DNA from 2 places in the Paenibacillus sp. FSL H7-0703 genome. Region 2 is predicted to be linked to the other one. Evidence: predicted binding sites of a transcription regulator. Region 2 holds the regulator's gene; the other holds the start of a gene.
What was found. The regulator NrdR, encoded in region 2, represses ribonucleotide reductase genes. The targets are predictions, from matches to a motif close to AACACNATATATNGTGTT.
Positions count from the first base shown of each region.

Region 1: a site for NrdR is predicted at 14,815-14,832, ahead of nrdI (class Ib ribonucleoside-diphosphate reductase assembly flavoprotein NrdI). Genes of this name have one in related genera too.

Region 1 covers NZ_JBBOPF010000001.1:1,283,461-1,299,876, reverse strand. The annotation lists gene MHB46_RS05225 (ABC transporter substrate-binding protein) at 1-108, shown strand, start outside; gene MHB46_RS05220 (carbohydrate ABC transporter permease) at 202-1,092, shown strand; gene MHB46_RS05215 (carbohydrate ABC transporter permease) at 1,120-1,962, shown strand; gene MHB46_RS05210 (arabinan endo-1,5-alpha-L-arabinosidase) at 2,043-3,428, shown strand; gene MHB46_RS05205 (glycoside hydrolase family 43 protein) at 3,469-4,440, shown strand; gene MHB46_RS05200 (class I SAM-dependent methyltransferase) at 4,798-6,906, shown strand; gene MHB46_RS05195 (GrpB family protein) at 6,997-7,536, shown strand; gene MHB46_RS05190 (hypothetical protein) at 7,561-8,208, shown strand; gene MHB46_RS05185 (VOC family protein) at 8,306-8,731, shown strand; gene MHB46_RS05180 (MarR family transcriptional regulator) at 8,963-9,436, shown strand; gene MHB46_RS05175 (MFS transporter) at 9,592-10,845, shown strand; gene nrdF (class 1b ribonucleoside-diphosphate reductase subunit beta) at 11,039-12,004, opposite strand; gene nrdE (class 1b ribonucleoside-diphosphate reductase subunit alpha) at 12,221-14,305, opposite strand; gene nrdI (class Ib ribonucleoside-diphosphate reductase assembly flavoprotein NrdI) at 14,292-14,651, opposite strand; gene MHB46_RS05155 (DUF2500 domain-containing protein) at 15,057-15,419, shown strand; gene MHB46_RS05150 (GNAT family N-acetyltransferase) at 15,480-16,040, shown strand; gene MHB46_RS05145 (MFS transporter) at 16,043-16,416, shown strand, end outside.
Region 2 covers NZ_JBBOPF010000001.1:1,442,807-1,459,222, forward strand. The annotation lists gene MHB46_RS05935 (ABC transporter substrate-binding protein) at 322-1,347, opposite strand; gene MHB46_RS05940 (helix-turn-helix domain-containing protein) at 1,326-1,760, opposite strand; gene MHB46_RS05945 (hypothetical protein) at 1,814-2,056, opposite strand; gene MHB46_RS05950 (radical SAM/SPASM domain-containing protein) at 2,087-2,965, opposite strand; gene MHB46_RS05955 (helix-turn-helix domain-containing protein) at 3,194-3,949, shown strand; gene MHB46_RS05960 (GNAT family N-acetyltransferase) at 3,967-4,617, shown strand; gene MHB46_RS05965 (alpha/beta hydrolase family protein) at 4,614-5,618, shown strand; tRNA gene MHB46_RS05970 (tRNA-Lys) at 5,748-5,820, opposite strand; tRNA gene MHB46_RS05975 (tRNA-Ala) at 5,833-5,908, opposite strand; gene nrdR (transcriptional regulator NrdR) at 6,038-6,505, opposite strand; gene MHB46_RS05985 (alpha/beta-type small acid-soluble spore protein) at 6,611-6,835, shown strand; gene MHB46_RS05990 (lytic transglycosylase domain-containing protein) at 6,954-7,517, opposite strand; gene coaE (dephospho-CoA kinase) at 7,514-8,110, opposite strand; gene MHB46_RS06000 (MntP/YtaF family protein) at 8,122-8,913, opposite strand; gene mutM (DNA-formamidopyrimidine glycosylase) at 9,025-9,855, opposite strand; gene polA (DNA polymerase I) at 9,927-12,581, opposite strand; gene phoU (phosphate signaling complex protein PhoU) at 12,759-13,418, opposite strand; gene pstB (phosphate ABC transporter ATP-binding protein PstB) at 13,457-14,215, opposite strand; gene MHB46_RS06025 (methyl-accepting chemotaxis protein) at 14,343-15,467, opposite strand; gene MHB46_RS06030 (response regulator transcription factor) at 15,627-16,358, opposite strand.

The sequences.
Region 1 (16,416 bases), 160 kb from region 2:
GTACTGGATGGTAAAATTACGGCGGCAGATTATGTGAAACAAGAACAACCGAAGATGCAGAAACTGCTGGATAAAGCGGTGGAGCAAGAGAAAAAATCACAGAAATAATGCGTAAATAGAGGAAAAAAGGATGATGTTAGTGGCTAAATATCATGCTGCTAACATCATCTTCATTCCAAATTAGAAACAGAGGTGAGCCCTGTGATAACCAAATCTAATCTCTACCGCAAAGAGAAGGTATATGGATACTTATTTATTCTTCCACCTATTCTCGGTCTGCTAATCTTTACGTTATTCCCGTTTGTCTATTCGTTATACGGCTCTTTTACAGACTGGGACGGATTGGGACAAATGAACTTTATTGGCCTCGACAATTTTAAAGATTTATTTAGCGATGAGCTCTTTTATAAATCGATGTACAATACTCTTTTCTTAATGCTGGGTATTCCAATCGGTCTTGTACTAGCTTTACTGCTGGCACTAGGTTTGAATCGCAAGATTCCAGGTACGACAACATTTCGTGTGATTTACTATATCCCGGTTATTTCTTCATTGGCTGCCGTTTCTATTATGTGGAACTGGGCGTACAACGGAGATTACGGTTTGGTGAACCAATTCCTCGAAATATTCGGTATTAAGGGTCCTAACTGGCTGATGGATAAGGATACGGTCAAACCAGCCTTGATTCTCATGACCGTCTGGAAGGGTCTCGGATATACGATGTTGCTATATTTGGCAGCCCTGCAAAGCGTGTCTCGCTCTTATTATGAAGCAGCAGAGCTAGATGGAGCGAGCGGATTCCAGATGTTCCGCAATATTACATGGCCAATGGTGAAACCAGTAACCTTCTTCCTAGTCGTAACTAATATCATTGGTGGTTCGCAAATCTTTACTGAAATGAACATTATGACACCTACAGGGGGTCCGGAATACTCATCCGCCTCAATCGTCTTTTATATTTGGGATAAGGCATTTAAAAACCTGCAAATGGGATATGCCTCCGCGATGGCTATGATTCTCGGCATCTTCATTTTTATCGTAACTTTGATTCAATTTAAAATGAATGAAAAATCGTCCTTTGATGGGGATTGATTTTCGCGGAAAGGAGTGAGTCTGATTATGTCCCATAGTCAAAAAACGAAAGTTACCAATATCATTATCTTTATTGTACTAGCGATTGGAGCGATTGTGATGATCGCGCCGCTGCTTTGGATGCTGTCCACTTCGGTGAAAGAAAAGCAGGATGTCTTTGCTCTTCCACCAGTATGGATACCAGAGGTGTTCCAGTTTGGGAAATATAAAGAAATTTGGGAAGCAGGACCTTTGTTAAGCGGGATCAAGAACAGCGTGATTGTGGCTGTAAGTGTTACCGTTGTAGGTACCTTCACATCCAGTGTGGCCGCTTTTGCATTTGCAAAGCTGAGATTCCCTCATAAAAACAAACTGTTTTTGGCACTCATCGCATCTATGATGATTCCATACCCAACGGTTATGATTCCACAGTTTATGATGTTTTCCAAACTTGGCTGGGTCGATACACTTTTGCCTCTGATCGTTCCAGGTTTGTTCGGAAATGTAGTTATGATCTTTTTCCTGCGGCAGTACTTGCTTAGCGTACCGGATGCCATTATCGAAGCTGCGAAAATTGACGGAAGTTCTTATTTCCGACTCTATTCGTCGATTACATTCCCGCTCATTAAGCCGGCAGTTGCGGCACAGCTTATTTTATGGTTCATGGGGATTTGGAACGATTATTTGGCACCGATTATTTACTTGAACTCACCAGAAACGCAGACACTGCAACTGGTTATCGCGAATTTTAATGCGACTTACGCCATTCAGACGGACTATCCGCTTATTATGGCAGCATCGATTATAGCCTTGTTACCTGTACTGATTATATTCTTGATCTTCCAGAAACAAATTATTGAATCGGTTGCCATTTCGGGTGTCAAAGGTTAATTGACACTTGGAGGGTACGGATGAACGATGTAAGGCAGTCACAATATGTAATGGGTAAAGGAAGGAGGAGAATAACAGTTATGGTTATGCTGCTCATGCTGGGTCTATCCGGCTGTGGGGATAACACTCCGGACCCTGTGTATCCGCAGGCTCCGCCTCCCGATCAATTGTATGATCAAAGTACGATTAACGATGAACAGCGCTGGACCATTAACAATGCACATGACCCGGCGATTATCAAAACAGATCAAGGCTATTATGTCTACTCAACGGATGTAAAGACAGGTGGAGAATTGAGACCTGGTGTCATGGTACGCAAATCGACTGATCTGATTCATTGGAACTGGGTTCAGTATGCACTCCCCGGCATTCCAAAGGAAGCAGAGGCGTGGTCATTGGCAACCAATCTGTGGGCACCGGACATTATCAAGATGGGTGATACCTATCGCATGTATTACTCCGCTTCTACCTTTGGCAGCACACGGTCTGCGATCGGTTTGCAGACATCCAGCTCCCCGGAAGGCCCTTGGAAGGATGAGGGACTGGTCGTTAAAACGGAAGAACATGACAAGCTGAATGCGATTGATGCCAATCCGGTGCTGGATGCAGAGGGAAATCTATGGATGGTATACGGCTCTTTTTTCGGCGGTATCTATATTACACCGCTTGATCCCCAGACTGGAAAGCTCAAAGAATCTGGCTATGGTAGAAATATCGCTGCCAGAGATCGGGCAACTGAGGACGGTGCTGTAGAAGGGCCTTACATTGTGTACAATCCAATGTTCCGTAAATACTACTTGTTCGTCTCGTATGATTCTTTGTTCGAGGACTACAATGTTCGCGTTGCTCGCTCAGATTCTATCACAGGCCCTTATGTGGATATGAATGGACATGATATGGCAGATACCAGCTATTTGCCTCAATACGAGATCGGAAACAAGGTATTGGGCGGTTATCGGTTCAGCGAAGGAGAAGGCTGGGTTGCGCCAGGTCACAATTCTATCCTGAAGGACGGTGCGGATTATTATATTGTACATCATGCGCGGGGAGAAACGGACAAGAGCTGGCCGTACCTGCATGTACGCAAAATATTATGGACGGCAGAGGGCTGGCCGGTCGTCTCTCCGGAGCGCTATGCGGGGGAAAAGGAGCAGGATATACCCAAAAGGCTATTATCCGGCAACTGGGAGCGCATCGTGATAAGGCAGGAAGTAGATGGTCAGGTGGAAGCTGAACCGCTCCGTTTGGAAGATGGAGGGCGGGCAACCAGTGGTTCTCTTGAAGGTCACTGGAGATTTGATGGCAAGCGTACTCTAACAATGGATTGGAGCAATACATCCGAAGGAACAAAGGAAGAACTGTTATTGCTTCCTTCATGGGACTGGGAGCTCGGTCGCTATACTCTAATTTTCACAGGTATGAATGAAAAGGGAATTTCCATCTGGGGAAAACGTATCAGCGATTAATTGTATGAACTACATACTACACATAGAGGAGAGAAAAACCATGAATCAATCTGTACCCTTTAATAATCCGGTCATTGAGCAACGGGCAGACCCTTGGATTTACAAGCATAGTGACGGATACTATTATTTCACCGGATCTGTGCCAGAGTATGACCGCATTGAGGTTCGACGAGCAAGTACTATTCAAGGCTTGAGTACAGCAGTGCCTGTCGCAGTGTGGCACAAATATGAAACGGGCCCGTTAAGTGCGAACATTTGGGCACCGGAAATTCATTATATTAACGACAAATGGTACATTTATTTTGCAGCAGCTCGTACAACGGAAACGAAGGAAGGCCTGTTCGACCACCGGATGTTCGTGCTGGAAAATGATTCAGCTAATCCTCTGGAAGGGGAATGGGTGGAGAAAGGACAGATCAAAACCCGTTGGGAGACGTTCGCTCTCGATGCGACAACCTTCCAGCATAATGGAGTTCTGTATTATGTGTGGGCTCAGAAGGACCCTGACATCGTCGGTAATTCCAATCTGTATATTTCTGAAATGAGCAATCCATGGACACTGCGCGGTGAGCAGGTCATGATCTCCACTCCTGAATATGATTGGGAAATCATCGGTTTTAAGGTGAATGAGGGAGCAGCAGTTCTAAAACGGAATGGGCGGATCTTTATCAGTTATTCAGCTAGTGCCACTGACCACAATTATTGCATGGGCCTGTTGACAGCAGATGAGAATGCGGATTTACTTGATCCGAAATCATGGACGAAATCACCTGAGCCGGTATTCTGCACCAATGAGGAAACAGGACAATTCGGGCCAGGTCATAACAGTTTTACGGTTGCTGCTGACGGTAGCGATGTAATCGTATATCACGCCCGGAATTACAAGGAAATTACAGGCGACCCGCTGTATGACCCGAATCGTCATACACGTGTTCAGCCGTTCAACTGGAAGGAAGATGGAACACCTGATTTTGGTATTCCAGTACCAGATGGCGTCTCCGTTAATAACTAAGCAGAATATATGCTATACGATTGACGTGTCACATAGCGACGCTATAACTTTATAAAACATCGCAGAGAAATGATTTTGCTGCGTCTAACAATATCAATGAGATATCTTCGGCCTTAGGCTGGAAGGTATCTTTTTGCTTTTGGGAGGGAGAGACGTCTCGGAAACTATGGGAACTTTAAATCAGGTTATGTGAAGCCTAGAATATGTCAAGCGATTAATTGATACAAATGTTTAATATTTTCCACGAGATGGAAGCTACAAATGTATGGTAAAGTGTACTATATACAAGGTTTAATCCAAATGTCTTATCCAAAGTCTCCTGTGCATACCGAATCCGAATCACACGAGGTGAGAAAAATGCTGCAATCGTTAAAAGCCATTGCTAATTACAGGAAAGAAAATGATCTGGCCTGGGATACACCGACTTGGTTAAAGCTGCTTGTTTCGGCTGAGGAGCGTATTGTAAATTTGGAACGCATTCGATCCATAGGTGAGTTAAAGGATGCCAATCCTGTACTGGATTACGTGGAGCGTACGTTGCTTATTTTGGACGGACTTCCATTGTCATTCTGGGTTAAAGAGCTACTGGAGGATGTTTTGGTATGGTCTGAGACAGCCAAAGGAGGCACAGTCCGCGAACGGCTACGTTGGCAGCATGAGGGCATTAATTTATTTGTACATAATATCGGCTCCTCTCAACTGTATGTCAGACAGGCCCAAGCGGAGTCCCCTGCTTACCCGCGCAATAGCATGACCCGAATTCTGATTGAGACGCATGGATTGATTGGGCAATATATACGGGGAGAAATTCCTTTTGCGGAAAATCGACTGCTGCTTGAAATTACTCGTAAGGGCTGGCTGAGCCCTGAGGAACTGGAGCTTGTTTTACGGGCTCTGAATGAGTGTATTATCGCCGGGGTAGAACCTGCATTATGGGACCAAGTACGCAGTGAAGTGGAGCAGCTGATCGGCTGGATTGCATGGGATAACGCACCTGTAGTCTGGAGTGTAAAGGAGCGACTGGAGAGATTACGGTCGGTTTCCATTCATGAAGGGGAGCCGTTCGAGCAGGCTTACGCAGAACTAGAGCGGGAGTTGAATGTAGAGAAGGCGCTGGCTCCCTTGGAGAATCGGACACTTTGGTATGTAGAATCAGCTTTGCAGGATTTTTCACTTCAAGAACTGGTAAAGGTATTTTTACTCACATTGAGGGATGGCACAGGGCAGGAACAGCCTGCAACCGTTCGCCATATCAGTTTCGAATCGCTCATGAATACGATGTATTATGACTATCGTGGTGTCAAGAAAATTAACGTATATAAAAAACGAATGATAGAAAAATATTTAAGTGCACTGTCTTGGCAGGACATCTCAAAAGGAAAACGGAAGCATAATCCTCACTTAAGTGTGATCGTGGAGCATAAAGAGGAGCTGCCGAGTACTGTATTTTTTAATTTTGTATTTTCATCTGCGGCTGAGAAACTAATCGATTTTTGTATTGAAGCAGAAAAAACGCCTCTGTATGACAAAGCAGTCCTGCTGCTGTTCGATCTGTTCGGATTACGGCGTGATGCTTATGATCGCTTTCACAATGAGGAAACGTATCTTACAGATATGAACCAGACCGTAGATTACAAAAGGGTCATTTTGGATTATGTGACTGGAACCCGTATACTGGATATTGGACCCGGCGGGGGCGTGCTGCTGGATCTGATCGAACAGGAAAGACCAGATGCGAAGCCATTAGGTCTTGATATTTCTGTGAATGTCATTGAGGCACTTAAACGTAAAAAGCAATTGGAGCGCCATCGTTGGGATGTCATCAAAGGAGATGCGCTTCGGTTGGAGGAATATGTGGAAACGGGGAGTATGGACACGGTTATATTCTCTTCGATTCTTCACGAGCTCTATTCCTACATCGAACGAGATGGAATTCGGTTCAATCCGCAAACGGTGGAGGCTGCTTTGCAGAGTGCCTATTGTGTGCTTGCACCCGGCGGGCGTATCATCATTCGTGACGGTATTATGACCGAACCAGTAGAGCAGCGCAGACGAATTCGATTCTTGGAGCCGGATGGAATGGAATGGCTGATGCGGTATGCGCAAGATTTTGCGGGTCGCCCCATTGAAATAGAGCGCGTAGGTGAGCATGAGGCTGTTTTGCCGGTAAATGATGCAATGGAATTTCTATATACCTATACATGGGGGGCGGAAGCCTATGTGCATGAGGTGCAGGAGCAGTTTGGTTATTTTACCCCATCACAGTATGAAGAGCATATTCGTAACACACTTGGACCACAAGCGATTATCCGGGTGAGCCGCCACTATTTACAGGAGGGCTATGCCGAGGCGCTGTCCAGCCGTGTTGAGTTCATGGATGAGCAGGGCCAGCGGGTTCCTTTGCCAGACAGCACCTGTCTGATCGTGATTGAGAAGCCGAATGATAGGGCTGGAATTGCTGAATGATTTTTAATTTGAACAAGAAAATGCCTTCTGATTTGTGCCAAGCACGATTAGAAGGCATTTTTTAGAAAGCTAGTGGAGGTGTGTTCATGTATGTCCTCGCAGGTGGAAATATCCGGGTATGACCCGCAGTGGGCTGAAGAGTATATGCGAGAGAAAAGGAAAATTGTAGAGGCTCTCAGAGATGTATGTGTTGGCATAGAGCATATCGGTAGTACGTCCGTTCCCAATCTGGGAGCCAAGGCTATTATTGATATTATGGTTGGAGTGGAAGAGTTGGCAAGTCTTCAATCCGAACATCGAGAGCGTCTACAGGGTATTCAATATGAATATGTACATAAGCCTGATTTTCCAGAGAGAGCTTTCTTTCGCCGTGGAGAATGGGGAGCTGGAACTCATCACTTGCATATTTACAAGTATAAAGGTGAGCATTGGGAAAACCATCTATTGTTCAGAGATTACTTAAAAGCGCATCCTGATAGCCTGCGAGCGTATGATACTTTAAAAAAAGATTTGGCGTACCAATTCAAATATGACCGTGCAGCGTATACCGAAGCCAAAGGACCATTCATTCGGCAGGTGGTTGAGCGGGCGAAGCTTGAAAGATATAGGCAGGGACAGATGAATTCTTAGTACGCATGGACACAAGGTGGAGGAATGATGAAGAATATGATGCTTGATGCACAGGTAACGCCGAATGGCTTAAAAGACAGAATGCTGCTGCTGTCAGCGCTGGACATTATATTGTCTCCTGAAGATTGGTTACGCACGTATCGTATGCAGTCTGAATGGTCTGGTGATGTGTGCCTAGGTGAGGTGAACAACGGCGCTGGAGATACGATTCATATGCTATGGACGTGTGGAGGTGTGCTATTGAAGGGTTTTGACCACGAATCCCCTGTAAGTCCTCATGCGAGAGACGAATATGAGGTCTGGCCGGGCATGTACGACGGTGTGCCTGATGATATGATGGAGCTTTTGGAAGATGAAGCACTGGAGAAGGAGGACGTTACCTTTTGTATGTGGAGGGAAGCGGGAGATAAGGAGTGGAGTATGGGCAACACGAACTTTCCTGAGGGATATGACGATGGCTCATCCTTTTTGCTGGGGAAAATTATAGTTACACCGGAGGAATATCAGGATTGGGCTGAAAGTTACTATGAGTTGCCGATTTCTCTAGGAGTGGTAAGCCAGATTTTCAACGGCGTTCCGATCACTGCACAGATGATCTCTGCGCTTCATCCACAGCGTAACGTTACGGAAGCGATAAAGGAGCTAAAGCAGCTTGGCGTTCAAGTGCATTAAAGCTAAGCATACAGATTTGTTTTTCTTGACAAGTTTTGTATATAATACAGGAGAAATGCTGGGTTAATCACCTCGAATTAAAGGAGCTGTGTTGAAGATGTCCAAACGTTTGATTCCTTACATCACGATGGATGGAAATGCAAAAGAAGCAATCGAATTTTATAAAGAGGCATTGGATGCTCAACTGCTTTTTATTCAAACCTTTGGGGAAATGCCGGAAAACCCCGATTTTCCCATTCCCGCAGAGGTCAAGGAACGTGTGGGACACGCTACCCTTAAAGTGGGTGAGACAGAGCTCATGTTTTCTGATACCTTTCCCGGATCACCGTTTAGCAGTGGGAATCAGGTGAGCATCTGTATTACAACCGATAGTGTGGAGCAAGCTCAAAAAATGTTTGATGCTCTACAGCAAGGAGGACAGGTGGGAATGCCTTTGCAGGAAACCCATTTTAGTCCAGCTTATGGGAATGTAACAGACAAGTTTGGTGTCACCTTTCAAATGTTCACAGAGGCTCGGTCTTAAGAAATGGAAAACGGCTCGATTCCGCTACTTTAGCGATCTGGCCGTTTTTTTGCGTGTATGTCCTCGTCTGAAGAATAAATATACATACAGCATGGGGAGTGATATTTTTTTTACCCTGCTTGCCGTTTAGTAGATTAGGTTTATTTACTGAATGCTTAGACGCTTGTTGAAATAGAAACAAAAATATATTATATTATGTTGTTAATGCACCAACGGGTGGGAGGACAGGCCATGAGCAAAGAAGAACAGGTCATAATGGGTTTCAGGGACTTATATAACAAGATGGTTTGGCTTAATAAGGATAAGATGGAAGACAGTCTTAAGGGTTATAAGTCTTCTGAAGTCCATTGCATCGAATACATTGAAAGAAATATAGATTCCAACGTGACAAAACTTGCGGAGTCCCTTTATATGACTAGCGGTGCCATAAGTAAAATAACTAAGAAGCTCATAAAAAAAGGCATTATCGAAAGCTACCAGAAGCCGGATAACAAGAAAGAAATCTATTTTCGGCTTACGGAGCAAGGGAAAGTAATCTATAAAATCCATGAGGACCTGCATAAAGAGTTTCAAGAGCGAGATAAAGCCGTATTTGAGCAGGTAACCGAGGAACAATTTGATAGTATGCTTAACTTCGTGGAAAAGTATAATAGGCATTTGGATGCAGAAATAAAGAAACAGGGTATAGATATTAAGTCGGAATAAATCTAAATAATGAAAATCAAACCACAGGCAGCCGGGCTCTATTGAGAACGGGCTGCCTTTTTTTTGTTATTATTTTGTTGCCGAGGAAGCAAAATTGTGATACGATGTTTTTGCTTCCAAGGAAATAAAAACATAGCTTTTGAGGGGAGAATTTAATGTTCAAATTTAGATCACACAATGAACAGAACACAGAACAAACCGTAGATAAACATGCTTTAATATTCGGTCTTATCTCTGTGTTTCTTTGCGGAATAGGCTTCAGTATCATAGCACCTGTCGTCCCATTCTTAGTACAGCCTTATATAAGCAATCCGGGAAAACAAGCTATCGTTGTTACGCTGCTGACCTCTGTTTATGCATTCTGCGTGTTTTTTGCGGCCCCCATACTTGGAGCTTTGTGCGACAAATATGGCCGTCGTCCATTGCTCTTAGTATGCCTTTTGGGTTCCGCATTCGGGTACTTGGTTTTTGGCATAGGAGGAGCTCTATGGGTACTATTTGCGGGACGCATAATAGAGGGTATAACAGGTGGGAGCATAAGCACGATCTTCGCCTATTTTGCAAACATCATTCCTACAGAACAGAGAACTAAATACTTTGGATGGGTGAGTGCGGTTGTAGGTGCAGGCACTGTCATTGGCCCAACTGTAGGCGGATTACTCGCCAAGTTTGATTATTCTGTACCCATGTATTTTGGAGCAATCATAACTTTAGTGAATGTTATATATGGGTTCTTTTTTATGCCTGAGAGCCTTGACAAGAAACATAGACTGAAAGAAATTACTTTTGTAAGACTTAATCCATTCATACAGCTTGCAAACCTGCTTTCCATGAAAAACTTAAACAGGCTACTTATCTCAGCGTTCTTACTTTGGATACCCAACGGATCTTTACAGGCCGTTTTTTCACAATTTACAATGGATACTTTTAGTTGGAAGCCTACACTAATCGGACTTATGTTCTCAATTATGGGTGTCCAAGACATTATCTCACAAGGTTTCATCATGCCAAAGCTTTTGAGAAAACTTAGTGATAAACAGATAGCCATTCTTGGAATGGTTTCGGAGATTATAGGCTATAGTCTTATTGCAGCATCGGCTTTGTTCTCATTCTATCCTCTTTTTATCGTTGGAATGTTTATATTTGGTTTTGGTGATTCGGTCTTTGGGCCTTCATTCAATGGGATGCTCTCCAAGTCTGTTGATTCTAGTGAACAAGGAAGGATTCAAGGAGGTAGTCAATCTATTCAGGCTTTAGCAAGAATGATGGGGCCTATCATTGGAGGTCAAATCTATGTATCACTTGGTCATGCCGCACCCGCTTTTATGGGTATAATCCTTATAGCAGCGGCAATACCAGTTTTATATAAGCGAACGCAAGTAAATGAGGATTTTGCAAAAATCCCATAAGCGACTTCCAATGAACAAGATATAGATCGAAATGGTTTAGTTCGTCTATATCTTGCACTTCGGAGCGACTGGAATCGAATTTTGCAAAATCCTAAAATATGTAAACTATCTACTTTGTTTACAGTCTGAGCCATCCGCATGCGGACGGCTCTTCATAGTATCACCTTGCTAAATTAATTTCACGTATTTGTACTTAGACGCCAAAATTAAAATCATCATCTGTCAGCGGCTCTACATTCATCGCCCGCACATAGCCGTTTCCTTTTTTAGAAAAGAAATCATGCTGCTTAGTGTGAGTGCTGATGCCGTTGAATACAATGGGATTAACTTCCTCTTCTTCAAACAGTGGATCAAAGCCCAAGTTCATCATGGCCTTGTTGGCGTTGTAGCGCAAAAAGACTTTCACATCGTCTACGAGTCCAATAGGAGTGTAAATTTGCTCGGTGTATTGTTCCTCGTTATTATGCAAGTAGCGCAACAAGCCTACCAGCGTCTGGTAAAGATCACGTTGTTCTTCCTCATCCAATTCTGCATAAATCTCTTGTGCCAGTACACCTACGTACACACCGTGAATACTTTCGTCCCGTAGGATCAAATCGATAATTTCTCCACTGCATGTTAACTTGCCCTGGCCCGCCAGATAAAGAGGGTAGAAGAAGCCGCTATAAAATAAATAGCTTTCTAACAGCACCGACGCTGCCATCGCGAGATACAGGTCTTTCGGTGTGTGGATATTCATATAATACTGACGAATGGTTTCTGCCTTGGTTTGGAGATGGGGATTTTCTTCCACCCAGCGGAATACACCGTCAATTTCTTCCGTGGAAGCTAGCGTTGTAAAGATGCTACTGTACGACTTGGCATGAATTTGTTCCATCATCGCCATAAAGCTTAGTACGGCTTTGCGCTGTAGTCCGTCCACATGCTCCATAATTTGCGGCATACCCACGCCGCCTTGAATGGTATCCAGTAGCGTCAAGCCGCCCAGCACCTTCATGTAGGCTTCTTTTTCGATATCACTGAGGGTTACCCAGGACATTTTATCGTCAGACAACGGGATTTCATCATCCGTCCAAAATTGCATAATGTTCTGGTTCCAGAACATCAGTGTGAAATCATCGTCCGAGCGATTCCAGTTTACAGCTTGTATACCTGTCATTGTTAGCATTCTCCCTTCAGCTTGCGAGATTCCCTGAAAACACACATTGAAATAGTGCAGGCGAATCATCGTATGCTTGACATACGGAAGCTGTATCCGCGAGGGTCTGTCCAGTCCCGTAAAGGTCTGAACCACACGCTGGATACAGCTTCTAATGCAAAGCATCTATATCTATTCAAAATCTAATTTTTATACTACAGCTTGTTACCTTATACTTTAGATGGAGCAGGTGAGGCACTCTTCCACAGACAGCTTTTTGGTGCGTGTGTAGTATAACGATTTAAGTCCTTTGTGTGCAGCGTACAGATAGCAACGTGCTAACTGACGCGTAGTCACGTCACTGTTCACATGAAGCACGGTCGAAATCCCTTGGTCCACGTGCGGCTGGATTTCTGCAATCAGATCAAGCACTTTGAACTGGTCCATTTGATAAGCAGATTTATAGAAGAACACGTTATCCTTTTGTAAATAAGGCATTGGATAGTAGGTCGTCGAATTGGCATAGGTACGGGTTTCAATCTGCTCAACAATCGGCATGACGCTGGATGTTGCATTTTGAATGTACGAAATGCTAGCAGTCGGCGCAATCGCCATACGATAGGCGTGGTACAGACCATTTTTCATCACATCTGCTTTTAATTTGTCCCAGTCCGCTGAAGTCGGAACATAGATGTCTTTGAACAACTCTTGTACACGTGCAGTTGTTGGACGATAATCTGTGTTCAGGTATCGGTCAAAATATACGCCTGTCGCATAATCCGATTCCTCAAATCCATAAAAGCTTTGTCCAGCTGCTTTAGCGATTTCCATACTTTTTTCAATGGAATGATAGTTCATCGTCATGAAGAAGGTACGGACAAAGTCCTTCGCTTCATTGCTTTCATACGCAATTTTGTTCTTGGCAAGATAGCCGTGCAGATTCATAACACCCAGTCCGACGGAGTGCATTTCACGGTTTGCTTTCGCAACACCCGGTGCATTAGCTACTTGGGTCATATCGCTGACCGAGGTGAGAGCAATCATACCCTCGTGAACGGATTCGCGGATTTTGCCATGTTCCATCACATTTACAATGTTCAGAGAAGCTAGATTACAGCTCACGTCCCGGCGGATGGTATCCTGTTGGCCGTAATCTGTAATTTCGGAAGTTTCCTGCAACTGGAAGATTTCCGTGCATAGGTTCGACATCTTGACTTGACCCACGTTTTTAAGAGCATGTGCCTGGTTCGCGTTACTTTTGTTCATGATATATGGATAACCAGACTCCAACTGAATCATGGCAATTTTCGTCAGCATGTCACGTGCGCTCATCGCTATTTTTTTCTTCACCCGATCGTCAGCGAGCAACGTATCGTACATTTCATCCAAATCCATGTCGTCCAGATGCGTTCCATAGGCTTTGAACACACTGTAAGGAGCAAATACATGCAGCGGTTCATTATCTTGAGCCAGCTTGTAAAAGCGGTTTGGCACCAGTAATCCAATAGAAAGTGTCTTGAGACGTACTCTTTCGTCAGCATTGATTTTTTTGCTATCCAGGAACTCAAGCACGTCCCATCCGAAAATGTTGTAATAGGCTGCCCCAGAGCCTTTACGTTGCCCCATTTGATCCGCATAGGAGAAACCGTCTTCCATCAGCTTCAGCACAGGCATAATGCCTTTTGCTGCGCCTTCTACGCCTTTAATCGCTTCGCCGCGTGCCCGCAGTTTCGACAGGTTGACCGCAACACCGCCCCCGATTTTGGACAACTGCATGCAGGTGTTCAGCACATAGTTAATTGAGTTCAGGGAGTCGTCCATTTCGAGCAGGAAGCAGGATACCAATTCCCCACGGCGGCTTTTGCCTGCATTCAGGAAGGTTGGTGTTGCTGGCTGAAGGCGTTGCTCCATCATCGAGCGGGACAACAGGCGTGCCTTATCGGCGTTACCGCGTCCTAAATGCAGCGCGACAGCAGCAACCCGGTCAGGGTAATGTTCCAGATAGACTTTCCGGTCGTTACTCTTCATTGCATAGTCGGTGTAAAACTTGGATGCTGCCATATAGGAAGGAAATTTAAAATTATAGCTATGAGTGATATGGAAAATATCATTAATTTCGTCAGCCGTGTAGCTGTTATAGAAATTTTCGTAATAATCATTCTCAATCATATACAGCACTTGAGCGGCTGTGTCAGCAAACTTCAAACTCCGTTCCTGAACTTCCTTCATAAACTCTGCTACAGCCTCTTGGTCTTTTTCCAATTGGAAAAAGCCGTCTGTATCGCGTTTCATCAACATGTTGTTCAATTCAATATGCCGCAACTCGGCTCACCTCCTGTTTAAAACGCTCTACATCTCCGAACGTTCCAGATAATTCAAATTTACTAATCACGGGGACATTATAATGATCGGCAATCAAATCCGCACTTTTGGCAAATTTCTCACCCCAGTTACGGTTGCCGCTTGCAGCTACACCAACAAGGTTTTGAGCATTCTTTTTTAAAAAGGAAGACACCCTCTCAGGTATCTGCCCAAACCCAGTTGTATATGTAATAAGTACGTAAGGTTCTTCTATAGTCATTTGCTCCTCGATCTGAACCGCTGGAAGCTTGAGCTTGTTTATAAATCTTTTTACATTGCCGGTCTTCGAATCATATGCAATCAGCATGGTATGCAACCTCCTTAAACAATTAACGAAAAAAGAAAACGCATTGCCTAGGATCTATTATAGATGGAATCCCTTGCTGGCTGCGCCATTTAAGATTTTGACTCTATATTTACATGTATTTTCATACCTGTATCTTCAAGATATCGGGCATAAATACGTTTTTTACACTATATTTAGAGTACATTCTCTATTTTATATCTATATATAGTTTTGTCAATCGGTCTAGAAGGGATCAGAGGACCCAGATCGGGTATAAGTCCAAGCGGGGTGCGGAAAAGAGCGAAAGAACTTTTTTTTCGTAAGTATGTTAAAAAAGTATTGGAGTTTTTGAGGGTGAAGATGTACGATTTGTCAATGGGCAATAGAATGGAAAATTTACATTTTACTGTAGAAAGGATGAAGCAAATGGGAAGTGATTTTATGGAATTTCAATCCTTTAATACAATCTTTTTTATAGTATTTGGACTTATTGTTTTTGTAATCATTATGGGAATTGTCAAAACGATAGGAGCGGGCCTGTCCAATCAAGCAGCCGAACGGGTAAAACGTTCATGTAAGGTTGTGGATAAACGGACGAGAGTGCGCGGGGGATCAGGCGATTTTTCAGCTTCGACATATTATTATATCACCTTTGAGTTTGACGGGGGTGAGCATATGGAGCTGGAGGTGAAGGATACGGATTTTGGTATGATTGTGATCGGAGATCGTGGGGAGCTTCATTATAAAGGTACACGTTTTCTGGAGTTTGTAAGAGTAATGGAAGCATAAAGGTTGACCGGAAAACTAGAGTACTACCCGAACAAAATACATACTGAGAGGAAAATGACGATGCCACATATCATTGGAAAACGAATTGTATTGAGAGAATACCGTCAAGAAGATATACCGAATATCCGAAAATGGGTCAATGACCCGGAAATCACACACGGGTTAAGCGACGTGTTTGTCTATCCGCATTCACAGACTAATAGTGAGTCTTTTGTACAAATGATGATTGACGGCAACTCCGAGATCAAAGGTTTTGTCATTGCGCATAAAGACACACTGGACTATATCGGACAACTGGATTTATTTAAAATCAACTGGGTGAATCGGCACGCTACCCTTGGTATTGTGATCGGGCGTGACGGTGACCTGGGCAAAGGTTATGGACGGGAAGCGATCCGACTGTTACAAAAATTTGCATTTCATTCACTGAACCTGCATCGGCTGGAGCTGGAGGTCTATGCGTTCAATGAACGTGCACACCGTTGCTATTTGGCATGCGGCTTCAAGGAGGAAGGACGGCTGCGGGAGAAGCTATTCAGGGAAGGGCAATACTATGACATTATTCAGATGGGGATTTTGCGAAGTGAATATGAGGCTGCAAAGCAAGCGACGGAATCCTGAGAGTGCAATCTCATAAGCTATTTTACTCCGTCAGCTTTCTTCAATTTTTTATGAGTGAAATCACTGGGACTACGCTCATCCTTTTTCTATTAGCTAAAGGACTTTCTTTGCAGAGTGCAAACTTCTTACTAGTTGTATTCTTTGTAAGTATTTTTTTGTTTGAGATACCCACAGGGGCGATTGCAGATAAGTATGGAAGAAAAATTTCTGTTATTTTGGGACTTTGTTGTTTTCTAGTCTATAGTGTGTTGTTCGTTTGGACAGATCATATCGGGGTGCTTGTGTTTGCGCAAGTTTTTGGGGGTCTGGCTATATGTTTACAGTCAGGTTCGTTGGAATCATGGGTTGTGGAAAATAGTGATAAGCCCATGGAAGT
Region 2 (16,416 bases):
ATAAATTTTTGTGACCATCCGTTTTCACTGCTACGATTATAGCCTATCAACACTTACTATAATATGGCATTCCAGTGTCGGAATATGTCGTTTTTTGTGAGAATAGTCACTGTTTTTTGTAAACGGGGACGTTGCAGCGAACGGCCGCCATTAATGGCGCGGTGACGACTACCATAAGCGACTGAGGTGAGAGTGCCTCTGTTGAATTACGACAAAAAAACTGCTAAAACACAGAGGTTCACCCTCGTTTTTAGCAGTTTATTTTTCTATATCATGTGTTTCATCGGTAACGTATTTTGATTTTTATAGCTGTATTCAGCTTTATTTTTTGTGGGCTAATAAGAGATTAACTATCGTATCCAATTGAAGTTCCAATGAATAAGGCTCTTCCATCACAAACTCATCCTCTTTATCGCTGAATGAACCGTACATATAAACCTGTCCTTTTTTTACAGCCGGAAGTCCTTTCCATAGCTCACTATGCAGAATCTGATTAGCCCCTTCATCTTCTGAACCGTTTACAAAGATGTGATCTCCCATATACTCGGGTAAAACCTCAAGTGAAATATTTTCAAAACCTTCTTTCATGTTCAATGCCTTCTTGGTAGGTGGCAGCTTTAGCATCTGATAAATGGTCGGACTTCCGTAATTGCCGCCTTTCGCTGCCAAAACATATATCGATTTATTGGCGACTTGTACAATTGAAACCGTCTCTCCGTCCTTAACGATACCTTGAATTTTCGTTCTGGCCTCTGCAGCTTTCTTCTCGTATTCAGTAATCCACTGCTCGGCTTCTTTCTGCTTGCCAAAGATTTCACTGATTCTACGGAATCTATCCAGCGGTCCCGCTGTAGATTCGCCCTCCCAATACGGCAGGAACACGGTCGTTCCTACCTTTTGGTAGCTGTCGATTTTCTTTTCGATTGAACCGATAATTAAATCCGGTTGCAGAACGGTCAGTTCCTCTAAATCCATAGGAAAATCACCGAGATCCTTGATTCCGGCCAACTTCTCTTTGGGATATCCCGATCGATCAATCCAAGCCTCATTCAGCATATAGCTTCTAACCCCCACCGGAATAATCCCCAGCTTCAAAAGATGCCCCATATACTGATCCGATGCCACTCGTTTCGGGTTTGCAGGTACTTCCACATCGCCTTTTAATGTCTTAACCGTTCTTGTCTGTGCTTGCACTGCCGCTTGTCCATCGCTGTTGGATGATGTCGCTGTATGATTAGTCTTCGTTTGCGATCTTCCAATTGTATTCGTCGGTGCCGAGCAAGCTCCCAGCATCAAAGATAAACACAGCATAATCATCATGGCCGTTATTTTGACTCTTCCGTGCATGAATAAATCCCCTTCCGCAGATACCGATATTGATAATCAATATCAGTATAACGTGTGAAAGATGTCCGCTGAAGGGCAGATTTAAGCATCGTTTGGGGCATATCCTGATCTTGCTTCTGGGCAGGATGCTCCCGCTCCTTTTTGAATCGTACGGGAGATAGTCCCTTATATTTCTTGAAGCTGCAACTTAACGAATGGGCATCTGGATATCCCACACGCTCTGCGATCTCCTGCAAAGTGGCGTCCGTCTGTATTAGCAGTTCTGCCGCTCGATCTGCTCTTACTTGGCCCAAGTAATGAATCGGACTGGTATGTATTTTACTTTTGAACAACCTTGATAAATGTCCAGTACTGCATTCTAGCTCCTCCGCAATGGACTCAAGTGTCATAGGCCGACTAAAATGCTCACGCATATAGGCTACAGCCTGAGATACACGGTCGGGCTTAAGAGGTTCGATGCCCTACCCTACAACTGCTGCAACAACTCATATACAAATTGATGAAATAAGGCTTTAACATGCAGTTTGCCAAGTCCAGAAGCTTCACGCCATTCTTGCTCCAACAGCTTCACTTGATCGTACAGGGGGGGGCGGGTAATGAGTGCGAAAGCATACTGATTCTGAAAGGGATTTGCCTTTTCCAGCTGTATGTATATATCAAAATATAAGTAAAAAAGCCCTGCAAAAGGGCTATCTTTCTTGCGATTCATTCTACTGTTGATTAGAGCTCACCTGTATGATTATGTTCCAAATCGTTTGCGGTACCCGCATTTTCGGCATAACTCTTCTACCGCTTCTCTCTTGGAGAAACCGAAGTACAGACGGTTGGCACGCTCCCCTTCCACAATGTCGGAAAAAGATTGTTCATGCACGTTACCTAAATTAATGACACCTTCTCCATCCAGACAGCAAGGGACCACCGTTCCATCCACCAATACCGCCGCCTGGCTACGGAGTGCATGGCAAAAACCTTTTCCGTCATCTTCCGGGGCACTGAGGCTCGGCCATTCAAATTCGTGGTCCTGATTCAAATAAACATTTGGTGCGATTTTGACCCCACTGCCTGGTATCACCTTTTCCTCAATCCGATAGTCCAGTCCAAACTCTTGCTCCAGTCGTTCAAGCGTTTCCCGGTTGCGCTGACGCTGCACATTAGTCAGATTATCCTGAGTCAGGTTCCAGAGACGGAACGAAATAATGACATTGTGTTTCACTGCTTCTCTTACAAACGTGAAAATATTACCCAAATATCCTTCTCGATCCACGGAGCCTTCATGCCCGTCAAAACTGTGGAGAGAGAAGTTCATCTGACGCAGCGCTGGTTGCCCAAGCAGCTTATGTCCGGTCTTCGGCAGCAAGGTACCATTGGTGGTTATATTGACCTTCAAGCCTTTCTCATGAGCACTTTCCAGCAAAAGATCAATTTTCGGATGGAGCAACGGCTCTCCTTTTACATGCAAATAGATGTAATCCGTATGTGGTTTGACCTGATCAAGCACATTTCGAAAGACTTCCGGATCAATAAATTTTTTGACACGCTGTGTTTGAGGACAAAAGCTACATGCAAGATTGCAAATGCTCGTTATCTCAATGTATACCTTTTTAAAAGTTTTCAACATGATTTCCCCATTCTAACCTTCATCCTGAGCATCTTGTTTATGCTCACTAATCTTATGATTATAACGGGTTATCACCGACAGGTAAACTCTCCAGCCTCCCCTTGGTGTGGGCATCAAATGCTCGACACCTACGCCTATCCAAGATTTGATTTGATATTTTCTATTGACCCTAGGTCTGACCTAAGGTTTATAGTGGAGTTATTCAACTATCAGTAAGGAGTCCTGTCATTGAAAGAACACATTACGATCAGTCAGCTTGCTCAGCTCATGAATGTATCTGTACATCAACTGCGATATTTTGAAGAAAAGGGAATCCTGTATCCATCACATACAGAAGAAAATCAATATCGGATGTACGGGCTTCATGAGATTTATCAGCTTTCGCATATTTTATTATTACGCAAATTAAACGTCCCTGTCGGCCAGATTCTAGAATGTATGACTTCCTATGCTGCGGATGATTATAACCAGCTTTTAGAGCAATCGTTGCAGAAGGTACAAGCTGAAATAGCTAACTTGAAAATGCATGAACAGTTTATTCACAAAGTGCTAGAAGAACATGATAGCCTGACTCAGCGAAATGATGAATATCAGGTCAAACGATTAGGTCCCCGTCATTTAAAGCTATGGTTTGCATTGGAGAATGGACAAGAGCTCACTGCCGGAAACTTATTTGAACACCACCCTGCCCCACCTCGATTATTTGAAAATGACCTGCATTACTTGTCTGATGCCGGACAGGTGAAGCTTTGTTATGAAACGGTGAATGTGGCTGACTATATTCTGGAAGAAGGCAACTATCTTTATAAGCATCTTTCCGTCATTGAAGAATCTGAGATTGATTATGAAATCAAACAAATGGAACGATATGTAGCTCATCACCAATATAACTGCCAAAGCAAGATTGTCCTAGTAGAAAAATCTTATCTTTCGATGTTCGGCAACAACAAGCTGCAATACGAAATTCAGGTAAAAGTAGAATAAATCTTGGAGGGCGTTACATGAGTGCAAAATCCTTTGACATTGTTGCATACCAGAAACAAGACCATGAAGCTGTTTGCAGTCTTTTAGTTGAATCGTTTAAAGCAAAATTTCAATCTCTTGTTACACTGGAGGATCAAGCTATACAGCAGTTGTTAATGAAGGTTTGGGTTCAAAATCCTTATTCTACATCTATGAAACAATTTGTAGCCAAAGAGAACGAAGAGGTTGTTGGTGTTCTTTCCCTCAAATGGAAGGCCCCCTCCTCTTCACTTCCTGAAACAAACCCCATTTCTTTGGCTCCGCTCATAAAACAGTTTGGTTGCTTTAATATATTTAAATTTTTGACAGGTATGCATGCGCTGGAGTATCCCCCCGCTGCAGATGAGTGTTACATTGATCATCTGGCAATTCGTTCAAGTCATCGTAACCAGGGAATAGGACGCCGTCTTCTAGCTTTCGCACAGCAATTTACGGTTGAATCTGGTTTTCATGCATTGACGCTCCATGTAGCGCATAAGAACCAAGGGGCTATCCGTTTGTATCACAAACTGGCGTTTGAAGTAGAACAATCCAAGTATAATGGGTTACGGCATTTTTGGTTCAAGGAGCCTGTATGGCATCTGATGAGTTGGAAAGAGAACCTGCATTCGAGGAGAGAACACTATTGAAAAAAACATTCAAGCTTACTTTGGGTATTGCGGCAGCTCTAGCTGTTGCCTTGATACTCATTGTTCTATATCAAAATTCCTACAAGATGACAGAAGAAAAAATACAAATCACGACACCTAAAGGGCTGTTAACAGGTACATTAGCTTTGCCTAAGAACTACTCGGAAAAAGTTGGATTGGTTGTTTTTGTCCATGGGGATGGTCCTATTAATGACACATATGATGATGGATACAAACCACTGTGGGAAAAGTTCGCCTCCAAGGGGTATGCCTCCCTGTCATTGAATAAGCCCGGTATTAATAGTGCCCCTGGCAATTGGCTGGATCAAAGCATGGAGGACCGCGCACAGGAGATCCGATATGCAATAGACTGGGCGAGAACCTTGCCGATGATTGATACGCAAAAAATCGGCCTATGGGAAGCCAGTCAAGCAGGATGGGTCATTCCGAAGATCGTTAAAGAGGAACATGATATTGCATTCAGCATCCTTGTATCGCCTGCCGTGAACTGGATTTCCCAAGGACAATTTAATACCAGAAAAGAAATGGAGCAAGAAGGAGCTACTCCTCAAGAAATTCAAAAGACATTGAACTACGATCAAGAGATTCTACAGTTACTGAAAAAACATGCTTCTTATGAAGAATACCTAAGCATAGCCGATCCTGAGGATATGATCTCCAAAGAAAGATGGAGCTTTATAGGCAAAAATTTTCGGTCTGATTCCACCGAAGAATTAAGTCACTTCCATTCTCCTGTACTCTTGGTTCTGGCTGGCAAAGATATTAATGTTGATGTACAGGATACCGAGCGAGTCTACCGCCAGAAAATACCCGCAGAGCTACTGTCCGTGATTCATTTACCTGAAGCCGACCATTCCATGATGGATGAAAAAATCGCGCGTTCAAAATCTCTAACTTTTTTAACAGCCGTATTCGCCCCAAGAAAATTGGTGAATGACGAGTATCTCAAAATCCTTGCCGATTATGTCAATCAGCACTAAACAAGGATGTTCTTTTTTTCCATACTTCTTTTGAATATGCTAATGAAAACCCCTTAACTGTTCTCGGTTAGACTGGGAATAGATCTATAAACAACAAAAAACGGCATCTCTGCCGTTTTTTCTAAAGAATGGACTCTCAGGGACTCGAACCCTGGACCAATTGATTAAGAGTCAACTGCTCTACCAACTGAGCTAAGAGTCCATAATAAAAGTTTGGTGGAGCCTAGGGGGATCGAACCCCTGACCTCATCGCTGCCAGCGATGCGCTCTCCCAGCTGAGCTAAGGCCCCATCGTAAGTAAGTTAATCAACGTTTCAAGCGACTTCTATATCATATAAAATTTTCATTCCTGTGTCAATACTTTTATAAAAAAATATAATCATCTTCCCACTTTGTCCCAAGAAAGATACAGTCAGCGATCAGTCGCTGGCTGTATCTTTAGATAATAGTGTTTTCAGTTCCTTCATAAACATATTGATGTCTTTAAACTGACGATAGACGGACGCAAAACGTACGTAGGCGACTTCATCCACTGGGTAAAGCTGTTCCATGACCAGCTCACCGATCTGCTGGCTATCCACTTCTGTGGCTGCTGTGTTGCGGATAGCGTTCTCTACCTGGGATACGATCATATCCAGTTGCTCGATGGATACTGGGCGCTTCTCGCAGGCCCGAATGAGACCGCGCAGCATTTTATCACGACTAAACTCTTCACGGCTGCCGTCTTTTTTGATGACCATGAGCGGGGTTTCCTCCACCATTTCAAAGGTGGTAAAACGCCTGGCACACTGTTCACATTCACGGCGGCGACGGATGGACTTATTATCATTCGCAGGTCGCGAATCCAACACTTTCGTGCCATTGTAGGCACAATACGGACACTTCATAATCTCACCACTTTCTTTTTCCAATAAATTCCCGAAGATTTTTAGTAATAATTTTGTCGAAACGGATCATAATATGTTTACCACATCGCGAGGAGGTGAACAACAATGGCACAAGGAAACAATGGCAACTCCAACAATCTGGTAGTCAGCAGATCCTCCGGCGCTCTGGAGCAAATGAAATATGAAATCGCTCAAGAGCTGGGTATCAGCATTCCTCAAGATGGATACCAAGGTAACATGACTTCCTATGAGAACGGTTCGATCGGGGGCTACATCACAAAACGCCTCGTAACGATCGCCGAACAACAATTGGCAGGTCAATACCAATAATCGCGGTAATAATGCAGAAATAACAAGATAAAGTGTATGGATGGGCTGCTTAAAACAGCCTGTCCTGCGCTTTTTTCATTTTAAAGCGAAAAGGCTCATCATGTCATTAACTTGCCATTTAAAAATCATTATAAATTTTCGTGTATTGCCTGTAGTAATAAATGACCCGCTGTACATAATGTCGTGTCTCACCAAAAGGGATTTGCTTAATGGACTCTTCTTTTCCATCCCACACTCCCTTGTCCAGCCACTCCTGAACTTTACCCGGCCCTGCATTGTAAGCAGCTACGATTGCTACGGGATTATCCTGAAACTTCATGGATAGGTTATGCAAATACCAGGTTCCCAGCTCAATATTGGTGCCAGGCTCGTGCTTGACACTGTCCAGCGGAACCTTTTGAATCTGGGCGCTGTCCATAATCCAATTTGCCGTATTCGGCATAATCTGCATCAGACCCAGTGCACCCTTATGCGACTGCTTGCTGGTTTTAAAATTGGTTTCTACACGGATAATAGACGCCACCAAAAATGGGTCCACTTCATACGTTTGTGAATACTGCCGAATCTCATCCTTATATTGAATTGGATAGAACCAGGACATCCAATTTGAATTAAGGAACAGAATCAGGACAAACCCGACAAACAAAGTGAGCAGGACTCTTTTCTTTCGCAAAATATTCATGCAAGTCCCTTCCGCTGCCAAAATTGATCAATTTGTCGTTTCGTCTCAGTCTGTGTTCCGCTATTATCGATAACGATATCGGCCAAGCTTTTCTTTTGTTCAATATCCATTTGTGCGGACAGCCTAAGTCCAGCTTGCTCCTCCGTCAGACCGTCTCTGAGCATCAGACGCTGGAGCTGAATATCACGTGGTACGTACACAACCATAATTTCCTCGTACAAGCTCTCCAGCCCGGACTCGTACAGTAACGGGATATCTGCCAAAACAAGCTTGTCCGGCTGTTCCCGTTCATATGCTTCCATGCGCATACGCATTTCCTCACGAATAGCAGGATGTGTAATATCGTTAAGTGCCTGCCGCTGGGCAGGGTCTCCGAATACAATCTCACCCAGTTTTTTGCGGTGCAGGGTTCCGTCATTGTTCACTATAGCTTGTCCAAAATGCTGTATGACCGCCGCCAGCACCGGATGCCCCGGAAGCATGACTTCCCGGGCAATGGCATCTGCGTCGATCAGCAGCGCACCTTTGGCGACCAAAAGAGCCGACACGGTGCTTTTTCCGGTAGCAATACCTCCGGTTAATCCGATATTCATGCTCTTTCACCTCATAACAGCTTCAATATGCCCATCATAATCAGTAATAATGCCGGCAATACACCCAGCGCCTTCATAAATCGAAATGCTGATAGAAAGAAGCCTGCCTTCATCCCTGCAATCAAAAATGTTCCACTGAATAACGTAATAGCCAGCGCAGTAGACAGTGGCTGAAAACCAAGCATAGCTGCCCCGAGTCCCGCTCCGAACGCATCGACCGATAATGCAATGCCCAGCCAAACCGCTTCGGTAGCAGATATACTGCCGGAACGGTCCATATCCGCAGCAGACGGACTTCGAAGAATCCGAATAACAAGTCCCCATTTGCGGAACTCCAGAGAAAATAGCGTTCGCTCCTGCTGCTCCACAGAAGCTTCTGCCGACAGATCTTTTCTTGAGCTAAGGAAAGACTCTGTATCATCACCCTCTATACACTTCTTCTCTCCAAGAACAGATCTGCTCACTGGATCAGTCTGTTCTGTAAGAAGCAGCCGCCGAGAGGCTTCCGCTGAATCCTCTGGCGAATCCTCTTTGCGGTGCAGAGCTTGAATCAAAGAGTAACAGCCGATACAGATCAGGATGACAGCGCCGAAAACGGTCGTATATACAGGAGACAGAACATGAGATAGTAATGCGCCCAATTGCATGGATATGCCGATCACCAAACCTGAACATATGGAGATGATAGCAATCGACAACAGTGGAATTTTCATTTTGCGCAGTCCATATGTAACACCGACTCCGAAACTATCCAAACTTAGCGCAAATGCCAGTAACAGCAGGGCTCCCCAATGATTAGCCACTCCAATTCCCTCCCATTGCGAAGGCAAGGCCTTATAACAACCGAAACCCTCCGCAGTATTGGTACTTGGAACAATATATGAGAGGGATGGGCTTGGGGTGACTGTGCCTGTTTAGCGCAAAGGCTGGCAGACCGGACAATGATGTGTGCCACGTCCGGCTACGACAGATTTTTCGATCAATGTGCCACAGTTAACGCAAGGCTTCGCGTTACGTCCATAGATTTGCAATTGATGCTGGAAGTCGCCCGTTTTACCCTGTCCATTAACGAACGATTTAATGGACGAGCCTCCAACCTGAATCGACGCACCCAGCGTGGAGACAATAGCTTCATGCAAGACATGAAATTGGCTATCCGTTAGGCTTTTGGCTGGCTGTGCTGGATGAATCCCCGCCTTAAACAACGATTCATCTACATAAATATTCCCGATGCCCACCACATATGACTGGTTTAGCAGCGCTGCCTTGATCGAAGTCGAACGAGTTCCAACAGCAGCACGCAGCATTTCCGGTGTAAAGGCCTCGTCCATCGGCTCCAAACCAAGCTTGTTCAGCGGTTTTTCCAGCAAATCCTGTCCTGCCGGAAATAAGTGCATCGTGCCAAACTGGCGCACATCCTGATAACGCAGCTCCGTACCATCTTTAAAATGAAAGATGACATGGGTATGCTTTTCCACAGGATCATGTTGCGAATATAATCCATATCGCCCTTCCATTCGAAGATGGGAAACCAGCACTAGCCCATCCAGCAAAATCCGCAGAAACTTTCCGCGTCTCTCCACCCCTGTAATCCGGTGATCGGCCAATTCCATCGCAAAAGCGTGGATATCATCGGGCCGTTGAATGATCCGCGGCAAATTAACGGTGACATGATCTATATGTTTATCAACGATAAGCTCGTTTAGCGTTCGTTTAATTGTTTCTACTTCCGGTAATTCCGGCATGATGTCTTCACCTCACCCTATATTATAACGGAAGCAGCGTCAAATTGGGACTATCTACTCATTGAAATATCTTACTTGGCCTCATACCAATTGCTGCCATAGCTTACTTCGGCTTTGAGCGGCACAGCCAGCTTTAATGCAGCTTCCATGGTAGCCGGGACAAGCTCTTTCATCGTTTCCATTTCCTCAGGCGGAACCTCGAACACAAGCTCATCATGTACTTGGAGCAGCATTCTGCTGCGAAGTTTACGTTCACGTAAGGCCTCATCCATCTGTACCATCGCCAACTTGATAATATCGGCTGCGGTACCTTGAATCGGCGTATTCATCGCTGTACGCTCAGCGAATGAACGCAGGTTGAAATTGCTGGCGTTAATCTCCGGCAAATAGCGTCTGCGTTCCAACAGCGTTTTTACGTATCCGTCCCGCTTCGCATCCTTCACAATATCATCCATGTAACGGCGAACGCCTTGGAACACATCAAAATACTGGTCGATAAAACGAGCCGCTTCCTTCCGCGTAATATTCAAATTTTGTGACAGACCATAATCACTGATCCCATAGACAATCCCAAAGTTGACTGCCTTCGCAGAACGCCGCATATTGGAGTCCACATCTTCCGCTGCTACCCCAAACACATCGGATGCGGTCTTGGTATGGATGTCCATATCGTGGACAAAGGCCTCCTTCAAACGTTCATCATCCGAAATATCAGCCAGCACCCGCAGCTCGATCTGTGAGTAGTCTGCCGCCAAAATAGACCAGCCCGGTTCGGACGGAACAAATACTTTGCGGATTTTGCGCCCCTCTTCGAGACGAATCGGAATGTTTTGCAAATTGGGAAATTGACTACTCAAGCGTCCAGTTGCTGCAACCGTCTGCCGGAAATACGTATGCACCTTACCCGTTTTCTCCGAAATTTCTTTCAGCAATCCTTCGACATACGTCGATTGGAGTTTGGCAATGGTGCGGTACTGCAAAATATTTTGCACAATATCATGATAGGGAGCCAGCTTTTCCAATACCTCCGCATCAGTCGAGTAACCCGTTTTCGTCTTTTTAATGACAGGTAAACCCAGTTTATCAAACAAAATCTCACCCAACTGCTTGGGCGAATTCAGATTGAACTCTACACCGGCAATGCTGTAGATTTCACCCACCAACGTTGCAATCTGAGCTTCAAATTCTTTCCCCAAAGCGCGCAGTTCTTCTACGTTCACCAAAATGCCCTGCTTCTCCATATCCGCCAAAATGCGGGACAACGGCATCTCCAGCTCATGAAACAGCTTGTGCATTTCCGTTTTTTCCAGCTCCGCCTGCTGTACAGGCACCAAAGCTTCAATCACCGCTGCCTTACGCGCCACATGATCGGACAGTACATCCACGTCAGGGACTTTATATTTAGCTCCTTTACCGAACACTTCTTCGTCTGGACGGATCGAAGACAAACCATATTTGGCTGCCAATCCGCTCAATGTCTGGTTTGCATCGGTCGGGTCCAGCAAGTATCCCGCCAGTTGCACATCAAACTCGGCCCCTGCAAACTCAATTCCATGCCAGTGTAAAGCCAAATCCGTACGATGCAGATCATGACCACGTTTTTTGCGTCCAGGGTCAGCAAGCCATTCGCGAATAGGTGTAGCTGCATCACTTTGCAATACATCCAGTGTCATAAAAAACTGCTGCCCCGTTGCGGCAAATATCAGACCTACGATGTCAGCATGATGCGGATTATCACCATGCGTCTCAACATGCAGCACATCCACATGATCCAACACTTCTACCAATTCGCTAATCCGCTGCTCATCCAGCACTGTTACGTCAGCCGCGGCTTCCTCTACGTCTACCCCAGTACTGCCAACCTCACCTGAAAAGGATAAACGCTCCAGCAAGGACTTGAACTCCAGCTTCGCCAGAGCTGGCCCGGCCGTTTCTGCTTGCAGCCCGCCAAAGGCCACATCTTCCAGTTGCTTGTCCAACGTTACATCCCGATAAATGGTCGCCAAATCTTTGCTCATTCGCGCATCGTCAGCATGTGTCTCAACGCGTTCTTTCATTTTGCCCTTCAGCTCATTCGTGTGCGCCAGCACCTCTTCGACTGAACCGTATTGATGCAGCAGCTTGAGCGCTGTTTTTTCACCTACGCCTGGAATTCCAGGAATATTGTCCGACGTATCGCCCATCAGACCCTTAAGGTCAATAATTTGCAGCGGCTTCAGGCCATATCGTTCCTGAATTTGCTCAGGTCCATACGTCTCCACCTCAGTAACCCCTTTGCGGGTCAAGCCGACTGTGACATGATCTGAAGCCAATTGAAGCATATCCTTGTCCCCGGTCACGACCAGCACATTGAAACCGGCTTCGTCCGCTGTCTTGGAGAGGGTGCCTATAATATCGTCCGCCTCATAGCCATCCAGTTCAAACTGAGCAATGCCGAAAGCGGTCAATAGCTCTTTCAGCAACGGAAATTGCTGGGACAGCTCTGGCGGTGTTTTCTCCCGTCCACCTTTGTAATCCTCGTATCCTTTATGGCGAAACGTTATTTTACCAGCATCGAAGGCAACCAGAATATGTGTTGGTTTGTGCTCCTCCAAGAGCCGCAATAACATCGTCGTAAATCCATACACCGCGTTCGTCTGCTGCCCACTCGAATTTGTTAACGGTGGCATAGCAAAAAACGCCCGGTAAATGATACTGTTGCCATCTATAAGCATGAGTTTATCCATTTAGCACCTCGCAAGTTCATCAATGCATTCGTAACGTTCTTACGTTTTACGCATTCCTCTTCCTATCTTAACATACAAGACTCCTTTTTCAGAAAAAAACGGCTGCTTCCTAACCAAATTTGCCTTTTGCTCAAAGACAAGTCTGGGTCAGAAACAACCGCTATATACCTGAAAGCTCTACTGGTTCAAATCTGGTCTCTCCCCTGTCACGAGATATACAGTGCTTTCGCCGATATTCGTAGCATGGTCACCAATTCGTTCAATGTATCGTCCTACAAGCAGTTGCAGCATGGCTTGTGAAGCCTCTGCCGGCTTTTCTACCATAAAGGCGTACAGATCGCTGATCATGTGGCTATACATGGAATCTACTCGATCATCCTCTTTGGCCATTTTATAGGCCAGATCTGTATTTTCATCCAAATAGGATTTGATCGCATCATCTATCATTTCTTTAACAATGGAAGCCATGTGCGGAATATCCACCAGCGGCTTAATGATCTGCTGCCCTTCCAAGCGAAGTGTCACCTTGGCAATATCAAGCGCCAAATCGCCCATTCGTTCCAGATCACTGGAAATTTTAAATGCAACAATGATCCGGCGCAAATCCTTCGCTACCGGCTGCTGGGTAATAATGAGCTTGGAGCCCATATCGAGAATATTCTCTTCCAGCGTATTAAGGGATGCATCATTTTTGACCACCTGCTGAGCCAATTCTGTATTTTTGGTCTGCAAACATTCAATGGCCTGATCGAGCGCCTTCGAAACGTGTGCCCCCATTTCGCGCAGTACGGCTCTCAGTTCATCTAACCCTTCATCAAAACCTTTTCTACGTATCATTTCGAAGTCACCCCTTCTGGCATATTCATCTGTAGGCTTTAGCCAAATCGCCCTGAAATATAATCTTCCGTACGCGAATCTTGCGGCGTGGAAAACATCGTCTCTGTATCCGCCGCTTCCACCACAACACCATTCAAAAAGAACGCAGTTCGACCGGACACACGCGCTGCCTGATGCATGTTATGCGTCACCATGACAATGGTATACGTGTCTCGCAATTCCTGAACCAGTTCTTCAATTTTCATCGTGGAGATCGGATCCAGCGCAGATGTCGCCTCGTCCATAAGCAAAATATCTGGCTGTACAGCAAGCGCCCGGGCAATGCACAACCGTTGCTGTTGTCCACCGGATAAACTCAGAGCAGAACGCTTCAGAAAATCCTTAACCTCTTCCCAGAGTGCCGCCTGCCGCAGGCTTTGCTCAACCAATTCGTCCAACTTGTCCTTTTGCCGAATTCCATGCAGACGCGGGCCGTAGGCCACGTTATCATAAATCGATTTGGGAAATGGGTTAGGCTGTTGAAAAACCATTCCCACCTGCTTACGCAGAGTTTCTACTTCCATAGTATCGCCGTATATATCCTGACCTGCGATACTCACAGTGCCTTCAATACGCGTTCCCGGTATCATGTCATTCATCCGGTTCAGCGTACGCAGCAGGGTTGATTTGCCGCAGCCGGACGGGCCGATGAAGGCAGTTACTGTTTTTTCAGGAATATCGAGGTTTATATGTTTCAGCGCGTGAAATTTCTCATAATATAAATTCAGCTTATCAATCCGGATTACGGAATCATTCATGGATTTATGATCTCCTTCGTGTTGCAGTTATGATCCTCAAGCATTGCACCTGATTTGCACAATATGAAGATTATATAAGCTGTGTGTAAATTTAGTGTGGTGGATTTGTTAACGGTATGTAAAATGATCAAGAACTTAGCATGAGCTCAAGCTCCTGCGCAATTTCGGCTGCATTCAAAGCCGCTTCCTCTGCGGAACGGGACACTTCGCTGTTTTTGGCTTCAATTTCATCGACAGCCTGCAATAGTTTGGCAAAAGTTTGTGTTCCAGCAGAAATATATTGAGAGCCTGTATGAATCTGCTGCATACTTGTATCCGTCAGTTCAGCAGTGTCACGCAGCATCTGCTCGATATGGGTGAGTAAGCCTGTAATCTGCGTGGAAAAAGCTTTCGTCTGGAGTGACATATTCCGCACCTCCTGAGACACAATCTGGAAGCCTCGTCCGTGTTCGCCAGCATGCGCCGCCTCAATGGACGCATTGATCGCCAGCAGTCCGCTGTGATCTGCCAATGCACGAATGGATGAGGCCATGCCCGCAATGTCATTCAACGATTGGGTCAACGCCGACATCTGCTCATGCTGGCGCTTCATTTGCTCCGTGACCGCACGATAGGAGAGCAAAACATCCTCCAGTTCTACTTTGCCACGGCGGGATAATTCACTCATTGAGCGGGTTAGCCGCACACTGTCATCGGCCTCTTTAGCTGCATCCAGCACAGTCAGCTGTATACGCTGGACTCCGTCATAGCTATGCCGAATCACATCGCCCCGCTCTTCGTCCGCTTCTCTTTGCATTCGCTGCACGACGGACAGGATATCACGAATCGTGAGTACGCCGAGTAATCGTGTGCCTTCCTTAATCAACACACAATCGTAAAAACGCTGTTCTTCACGCAACATCGCCAATTCCACAATGTCCGATGCCCGGCTTTTTAAATCCACAATTAATGTATCGGGGTCGGCAAATATGGCCGCAGGCTTGTCATAGAACAACGCCGCAGCAAATCTGCCCGTAAAATGGCGATTGTACGCATCTCTCATAATAATGCCCAGTGGAAGATCATTTTTATCCACAACAATAACACAAGGTATATCTTCCTGTGTTTTCATAAGTGCTAACAGTTCTTTACAAGACATGTCCGTACCAATGATCGGAACCTCCCGGCATGGCACATAGGTAGTAATCGGCTTGTATGCTTCACGTTCAATCACGGCAGTGGAACTCGGCTGGGTCTTTGGTTCCGTTATCATCGTTCTGAAGTCCCCTTTTTTTAACTACTTGGAGTGACGGGAACATCATATCGGTCATTTGTTGATTCTAGCGATCAGTTTTGTTAATGAAATGTAAAATCACGAAATGGACACAAAAGTCGCCGGACACTGCCATAGATAAAGAAAAACGCTCCTCATTTATAATAAATGAGAAGCGCTTCTTTTTTTATTTACAACCAGCTTGTACCCCACTCCACGGATCGAATCAATATGAACCGAGTCGGGATCTAGCTCCAGCTTTTTACGTAAGGAACTGACGTGCACATCCACGGTTCGTTGACCGCCAATGTAGTCAAAACCCCAAACAGCATTCATCAGATCATCCCGAGTCAATACCACACCCGGCTTGCGGGACAAATAAAGAAGTACCTCAAATTCCTTTGGTCTGAGGCTGATGGACTGACCTCCAAGAATGACTTCATATTTTTCAGGGTAAATTTCCAGCTCACCCAATTGAATTTTGGAGCTATCTTTCTGATCAGACAGCACTCCTTCATCCCCGCCGGAAGTTCTTCGCAGCACAGCCGTTACACGGGCCAACAGCTCAGAAACGCCAAAAGGCTTCGTGATGTAATCATCTGCACCCGACTTCAGCCCTTGGACAACCTCGGCCTCGCCGTTTTTGGCCGTTAAAATAATGATAGGCGTTGTCAGCCCCTGATGGCGAAGTCTGCTCAAAATGTCCAGACCGTTCATTCCCGGCAGCATCAAATCCAGCAGGATCAAATCGTAGGACTCTCTGGAGGCTTTTTCAAACCCTGCACTGCCATGATCCTCCGTGTCCACTTCGAAGCCTTCTTGTATCAAATTGTAGGATAGCAATCTGGCAAGCGTTGGTTCATCCTCAATAACCAGCAAGCGTTGTCCCATAAATAACTTCATCTCCTGTTTACCTGTTAAAGGCGCATTGGTCAAAATCCTGAAACCT